Lujinxingia sediminis: one gene and its partner. The protein of the gene in region 1 binds, or shares a complex with, the protein of each later gene. Links are inferred from orthologs where the notes say so. Each region holds a gene or a part of one and is shown in the gene's direction. Other genes may lie near its edges.

Region 1 (3,687 bases):
CAGCCAGGTTGGAGGCAAAGGCGTCACTTCCGCCTTTGAGCATCACGCCGTTGCCGCTCTTTAAACAGAGCCCGGCGGCGTCGCTGGTGACGTTGGGGCGGGCTTCGTAGATGATGCCGATGACGCCCAGAGGAATACGCTTTTTCGCGACCTGGAGGCCGTTGGGGCGCATCCACATCTCATCGTAGCCCCCCAGGGGATCGGGCAGGGCGCGGACCTCGTCGAGAGCGCTGGCCATCTGTTCAATGCGCTCGGGGCTCAGGCGCAGGCGATCGATGAAGGACTCTTCCAGGCCATTGGCCCGGGCGGCTTCAAGGTCGGCCTGGTTGGCGCTGAGGATGGCCTCGGTGTGGGCGCGCAGCGCATCGGCCATGTGCGCAAGGGCATCATCGCGCAGGGCACCGGGCTGGCGAGCAAGCTCGCGGGCGGCTCGACGCACTCGGTGGGCCTGCTCGTTAAGCTGGGAAGGATCAAAAAGGTCGGTCACGGAGTACTCGCAAGAGTCGTTGGGTCAGAAGCTCAAGGCCCCCGGAGTGCGCCTTCGAATGAGGCTGTGCGGGGCTTGCGCACGGGACGATAGCGCTAACGGCGGCGTAATTGAAGGGGAAGCGCGGTGTGTCAAACTTTTCTGCTTGACTTGGTTAGGTCGGCGCATACGGTATGCCGCGTTAGCACTCCCCCCTTGAGAGTGCTAAGGAGCCGCATCGGCCCCTGTTTTCCAACACTCAACGTGTTTCTTAACCCATTCTACGAGGTGAAGCGATGAAGATTCAGCCCCTGTACGATCGCGTCCTGATCCAGCGCGTGCCCAGCGAAGAAAAGACGTCGACCGGTATCATCATCCCCGACACCGCCAAAGAGAAGCCCCTTGAAGGCATCGTGCGCGCCACCGGTAAAGGTAAGCCCGGTGACGACGGTAAGCCCGTCGCGCTGCAGGTCAAAGAAGGCGACAAGGTCCTCTTCGGCAAGTACTCCGGCACCGACGTCACGATCAACGGTGAAGAGCACCTGATCCTGCGTGAAGAAGAGATCCTGGCGGTCATCACCGACTGAGTCTCACTGCCTCCTCGCGCACCAGTACAGGGCGCGAGAGATGTACTGCGTATGAATCTGGCTCGCCGGATGCGGCGAGCAACCTAACCGAAATTTCAGGAGACAGATCATGGCCAAAGAGATCATTTTTGATACCCGCGCGCGCCAGCGCATCCTCAACGGGGTTAACACCCTTGCCAATGCTGTGCGCGTGACCCTGGGGCCGAAGGGCCGCAACGTGGTCATCGAGAAGAGCTTCGGCGCTCCGCTCATCACCAAAGACGGCGTGACCGTCGCCAAGGAGATCGAACTCGAGGACAAGTTCGAAGACATGGGCGCCAAGATGGTCAAAGAGGTCGCCTCCAAGACCTCCGACACCGCCGGTGACGGTACCACCACGGCGACTGTGCTGGCCCAGGCCATCCTGCGCGAAGGCACCAAACTTGTGACCGCCGGTCACAACCCGATGGAAATCAAGCGCGGCATCGACAAGGCCGTCGCCGTGGTGGTCGAAGAGCTGCATAAGATGGCCACCGAGACCAGTGAGCGCGGTCAGATCGCGCAGGTCGGCACCATCTCGGCCAACAACGACGACTCCATCGGTAACCTCATTGCTGAGGCCATGGAGAAGGTCGGCAAAGAAGGCGTCATCACCGTCGAAGAGGCCAAAGGCCTGGAAGACGAGCTGGAGTTCGTCGAGGGGATGCAGTTCGACCGCGGCTACCTCTCGCCCTACTTCGTAACCGACGCCGAGCGTATGGAAGCGACCTTCGACAACCCCTTCATCCTGCTCTTCGACAAGAAGGTCAGCTCGATGAAGGACCTTCTGCCCCTGCTGGAGCAGGTCCACGGTCAGGGCAATCGCCCGCTCTTGATCATCGCCGAAGACATCGACGGTGAAGCGCTGGCGACCCTGGTGGTCAACAAGCTGCGTGGCGTACTCAACGTGGCCGCGGTTAAGGCGCCGGGCTTCGGCGACCGCCGCAAGGCCATGCTTGAAGACATCGCCATCCTCACCGGTGGCAACGTCATCAGTGAAGAGCGCGGCATGAAGCTCGAAGCCGCCACCCTTCAGGACCTGGGCACCGCCGGCACCGTGACCATCACCAAGGACTCCACCACCATCGTCGGTGGTCAGGGCACCAAGGATGCAATCACCGGCCGCGTCAACCAGATTAAGGCTCAGATCGAGTCCACCACCAGCGACTACGACCGCGAGAAGCTCCAGGAGCGCCTGGCCAAGCTCGTCGGTGGTGTGGCCGTGATCAAGGTCGGCGCCCAGACCGAGATCGAGATGAAGGAGAAGAAGGCCCGCGTTGAAGACGCCCTCAACGCCACCCGCGCTGCCGTCGAAGAAGGCATCGTCCCCGGTGGTGGTGTGGCCGTGCTGCGCGCCTCCAAGGTGCTCGACGGCCTTGAGCTTGAGCGTGAGCAGGCCTTCGGTGTCGACATCGTGCGCCGCGCCGCTCAGGAGCCCATCCGCCAGATCTCGGCCAACGCCGGTGTGGAAGGCTCCATCGTCATCCAGAACGTGCTCAGCAAGGATGGCAACTACGGCTATAACGCCCGCACCGACGTGTACGAAGACCTCGTCCAGGCCGGCGTCATCGACCCGGTGAAGGTGACCCGTACGGCGCTTCAGAATGCGGCCAGCATTGCCGGTCTGATGCTGACCACCGAGGCGATGATCGCCGAGAAGCCCAAGGCTGGCGACGACGACGCCGGTGCTGCTGGTATGGGCGGCATGGGTGGTATGGGCGGCATGGGTGGCATGGGCATGATGTAAGCCCTGTGTGCGTCGGCTCCGCGTTGAGTGCAACGAGAGCCCACGCCACCCCCGACGCCTTAAAGCGTTGAAAGGTCCGCCCCCCGTGAGATGCTCGCGGGGGGCGGTTTTTTTATGGGCGCATTTGCGCCAGAAGGTCGCGCTGTGGTCTCGCGTCAGCCTTGAACTCCTTCCACAAGGAGGCGATGGACCGTGGGGATCTCGGGTGCTAGATTCGTGCACCCGCGGTCCTGCGGGTGCACGTGGTGTGTTGAGCCAGAGAGTTTGCATGTCCCACCCAGAAGCTGAGACCCGGGCGTTTCGTGAGCTGCGCGCCGGGGTTCTCTTTGAAGGAAAATACCGCATTATGCGGCCGCTGGGGGAGGGGAGCTTTGCCACCGTGGTGCATGCGCGTCATGAGGTGATGGACCGTGATGTGGCGCTGAAGTTTTTGCGTCCCGAAGTGATGGCGGCTCACCCCGAGGTGGCCGAGCGTTTTATCACCGAGGTGCGCGTGGCCAGCCGCCTCAAAGACCCGCATACGGTGGCGATCTTCGACTTCGGGACCACCTCCGATAGCATCCCCTACATGGTGCTGGAGTACGTCGATGGGCGTACCCTCGATGAGGTTATTGAAGCGCGGGGGGCGTTGGGCAAGCGCCGATCCATGGAGTGTTGCCTGCAGATCCTGGCAAGTCTGGAGGAGGCCCACGCCCATCATGTGATTCACCGCGACTTGAAGCCGGCCAACCTGATGGTGGGGCGCACCGCCCGGGGGGGCTGGACCGTTAAAGTGCTGGACTTCGGGGTGGCCAAGCTGGTGGAGCGCGCCGGGGAGACGATTCAGACGAGCTCCGGGCGTCAGTCCACACAGTTTATCGGGACGCCGC
Region 2 (3,712 bases), on another replicon or contig:
AGCGGGTGTTTATTGAGACCTACGGCTGCCAGATGAACCTGGCCGACAGCGAACTGATGGGCGGGGTGCTCAGCACCCGGGGGTATACCGCGGCGCCCAACCACGATGAGGCCGATGTGATCCTCATCAACACCTGCGCGGTGCGCGAGCGGGCCGAGGAGCGCGTCTTCGGACGTCTTTCTCATCTTCTGCGCTACAAGAATGAGCGCCCCGAGGTGATCCTGGGTGTGACCGGATGCATGGCCGAGCGCCTGCGCGAGGTCATCACCGAGCGCGCGCCCTATGTGGATCTGGTCATCGGCCCCGACGCCTACCGCCGCCTTCCGGAGCTTTTGGAGCAATGCCAGGAGGTCGACGCCGACCCGGTGATCGATGTGAAGCTCGACCGCGCCGAGACCTACACCGGGCTGACCCCGGAGCGCCGCCCGGGCATCAGTGGCTGGGTCACCGTGCAGCGCGGCTGCGACAAATTCTGCACCTTCTGCATCGTGCCCTTCGTACGCGGTCGTGAGCGTGGCGTCTCCCCCGAGGAGATTCTGACGCAATGCCGCGATATGGCCGCCCGCGGCTACAAAGAGGTCACGCTGCTGGGGCAGACGGTCAACTCGTACAAGCACGAAGACACCGACTTTGCCGACCTGCTCGAAGAGGTCGTGAAGGTCGAGGGCATTGAGCGCGTGCGCTTCACCTCGCCATACCCCACCGACTTTACGCCCAAGCTCATCGCGACGATGGCCAAGCACGATAAGATCTGCAACTACCTGCACCTGCCGCTGCAATCGGGCTCAGATCGCACGCTCGAAGAGATGAAGCGCCTCTACACCAGCGCGGAATTCTTCAAGCTCGTCGACGATATCCGCGCGGCCATTCCCGACATCGCCATGTCGACCGACATCATCGTGGGCTTCCCCGGTGAGACCGACGAAGATTACGAAGAGACGGTAGCCGCGCTGGAGCGCATCCGCTTCGACTTCGCCTACCTCTTCAAGTACTCCGAGCGCGACGGGACCTACGCCTCACGCAAGCTCCCGGACACGCTCGATGAGAAGACCAAAGGTCGCCGCCTGGCCGCGCTCATTGAGCGTCAGGAGGCCATCAGCGCCGAGATCTTCCAGAATCGCATCGGCACGACCGTGCGGGTGATGGTCGAGGGCGAGAGCCGCCGGGATGCGGCGGACCTCTGCGGGCGAAGCGATGATTTTAAGATGACGGTCTTCCCCAAACCCGAAGGTCGCGAATTGAAGCCCGGCGACTTTGTGAACGTGCGCATCACCGATGCCACCAGCCACACCCTCCTTGGCGAGATCGTCGAGGGATAAATCGGGTCGGCGCGAATAAACCCTTTTTTCGGGTGTTTCTTGCACCCGCTTACCCCGGCCCACCTCCACGCACGAGGTGGGTCTTTCACTCAGCGGCATTTTGAAGCCGCCTCGCTGCGAGAAGAAACGGAGAACCTTTACGATGTCCCAGAATTTCATCTTCACCTCGGAGTCCGTTTCCGAGGGGCACCCCGACAAAATCGCCGATCAGATCTCCGACAGCGTTCTCGACGCCATCCTGGCGCAGGACCCCAAGAGCCGCGTGGCCTGTGAGACGGTGGTCAACACCGGTCTTGTGCTGCTCGTCGGTGAGATCTCGACCCGGGCGACGGTCGACTATACGAAGATCGCGCGCAACACCATCGAGCGCATCGGCTACAAAGAGGCCCGTTACGGCTTCGATCATAAGAGCTGCTCGGTGATGGTGGCGCTTGATGAGCAGAGCCCGGATATCGCCCAGGGCGTCGACGCCGAGCATGGCGTGGTCAGTGAGCAGGGCGCCGGCGATCAGGGCATCATGTTTGGCTATGCCTGCGATGAGACCGACCAGCTCATGCCGATGCCGATCATGTACTCCCACCAGCTCGTCGAGCATCTGGCGCACGTGCGCAAGTTCGGTGGCATGGATTGCTTCGGCCCGGACTCCAAGAGCCAGGTCTCGGTGCGTTACGAAGAAGGCCGCCCGGTGGCGATTGACGCGGTCGTCGTGTCGACGCAGCACACCGAGGACATGACCATCGAGCAGGTCCGTGAAGCCGTCATGGAGACGGTCATCAAAAAAGTTCTCCCGGCGCATCTTCTCAGCCCGGAGACGAAGTTCCACATCAACCCCACCGGCAAGTTCGTGATCGGTGGCCCGGTGGGCGACGCCGGCCTGACCGGTCGCAAGATCATCGTCGACACCTACGGGGGCATGGGCCGCCACGGCGGCGGCGCGTTCAGCGGCAAAGATCCCAGCAAGGTGGACCGCTCGGCGGCCTACATGGCGCGCTACGTGGCCAAGAACCTCGTGGCTGCAGGCTTCGCCGAGCGCCTTGAGGTGCAGCTCTCCTACGCCATCGGCGTGGCCGAGCCGGTGAGCATCATGGTCAACACCTTCGGCACCGGCAAAATCGACGAAGAGAAGATCGAAGCGCTCATCCCGCAGTTCTTCGACCTGAAGCCGGCCGGCATCATTGAGAGCCTCGATCTGCTCAAGCCGGTCTACAGCGAGACGGCCGCCTACGGGCACTTCGGCCGCCCCCAGTTCACCTGGGAGCGCACCGACAAGGCCGAAGCGTTGCGTAACGCGCTCTAAGCCAAACTGCCTTAAGCATCAAAGGTGTGGCTGGCCACTCAGGCCAGCCACACCTGGCGCCCTTCCACCTCAACGCGGCGCATGGGCAGCTCGAATGCCTCGCTCACATCCTCATCGTTGAGCACGTCATCGGGCCGGCCCCACCCCAGCGCGCGTCCCGGTGCCAGCAGCAACACGCGGTCGAAGTAGCGATGCACGAGGTTTAAGTCGTGCAGCACCGCCACCGCCGCGCCCCCCCCCTCCACATGCTGACGCATCACCTCCAGAAGCCCGAGCTGATGACGAAGGTCGAGGTTTGCCGTGGGCTCATCAAGAAGCCAGAGCGGCGCATCGGCGACGAGCGCACGCGCCATCACCACACGCTGGCGCTCCCCACCGCTGAGCGAAGAGACGGGGCGATTCGCAAGCTCCTCGACCTCCAGACGCGCGAGCGCCTTAAGTGCGCGCTGCCGGTCTTCGGACGAGGGCAGGCTGAAGCGCGGGCGGCTGGCGTGCAGCCCCATCAACACAAGCTCCAGCGCGCTGAATTCAAAGACCGGCGATGAACTCTGGGGGACGACGGCCACCTCCCGGGCGACCTCGCGACGCGTATACTCCGAGAGCCGGCGCGCATGCAGCCACACCTGCCCCTGCTCGGCGGTGCGAACCCCGGCGAGTATTCGCATCAGCGTTGTTTTGCCGACCCCGTTGGGGCCGACGACCGCCCAGGCAACACCGGCCTCCACGCTCAAACTCACCCGCTCAAAAAGCGTGCGTTTCCCCACGCTTGCGCCCACATCATCGAGTCGCAGCAATGCCGGAAGTTCGCGTTTTTGCTGGCTCATCCCCACCCCGCATCGCGACGCAACGCCCGCCATAAGAAGTACAGAAACATCGGCGCGCCGATCATCGAGGTGAGCACGCCCACCGGCAGCGTTGTGCCCAGAACGCCAAAAAGACTGCGCGCGCTGACGTCGGCCAGCGTCAAAAAGGCCGCCCCGGCCAGCGCCGAGGTCGGCAGGAGCACCCGATGATCCGGCCCCACCACAAGGCGCATCGCATGCGGGACGACCAGCCCCACAAAGCCAATGATCCCCGAGAAGGCCACGCCCACCGC

The links. Proteins that work in one complex are often made in the same cells at the same time.
Region 2: the proteins of groL (region 1) and metK are in contact, whole or in part, in a cryo-EM structure (PDB 8P4O), measured with the Escherichia coli proteins. The link is inferred for Lujinxingia sediminis from one-to-one orthologs.

The regions. Positions count from the first base shown.
Region 1 is NZ_SADD01000001.1:517,150-520,836, forward strand. The notes cover bases 518-3,490. They hold groL (chaperonin GroEL), read left to right. Parts: upstream 518-1,162; coding sequence 1,163-2,818; downstream 2,819-3,490. Other genes in these bases: EA187_RS02120 (co-chaperone GroES), read left to right, coding at 763-1,053; EA187_RS02130 (serine/threonine protein kinase), read left to right, coding at 3,087-3,490. In the rest of the region: EA187_RS02115 (glutamate-5-semialdehyde dehydrogenase), read right to left, coding at 1-487; more of EA187_RS02130, read left to right, coding at 3,491-3,687.
Region 2 is NZ_SADD01000024.1:1,838-5,549, forward strand. Bases 541-3,538 are described here. They hold metK (methionine adenosyltransferase), read left to right. Parts: upstream 541-1,461; coding sequence 1,462-2,616; downstream 2,617-3,538. Other genes in these bases: miaB (tRNA (N6-isopentenyl adenosine(37)-C2)-methylthiotransferase MiaB), read left to right, coding at 541-1,319; EA187_RS19900 (ABC transporter ATP-binding protein), read right to left, coding at 2,655-3,440; EA187_RS19905 (FecCD family ABC transporter permease), read right to left, coding at 3,437-3,538. In the rest of the region: more of miaB, read left to right, coding at 1-540; more of EA187_RS19905, read right to left, coding at 3,539-3,712. UniProt on the Escherichia coli protein: Catalyzes the formation of S-adenosylmethionine (AdoMet) from methionine and ATP.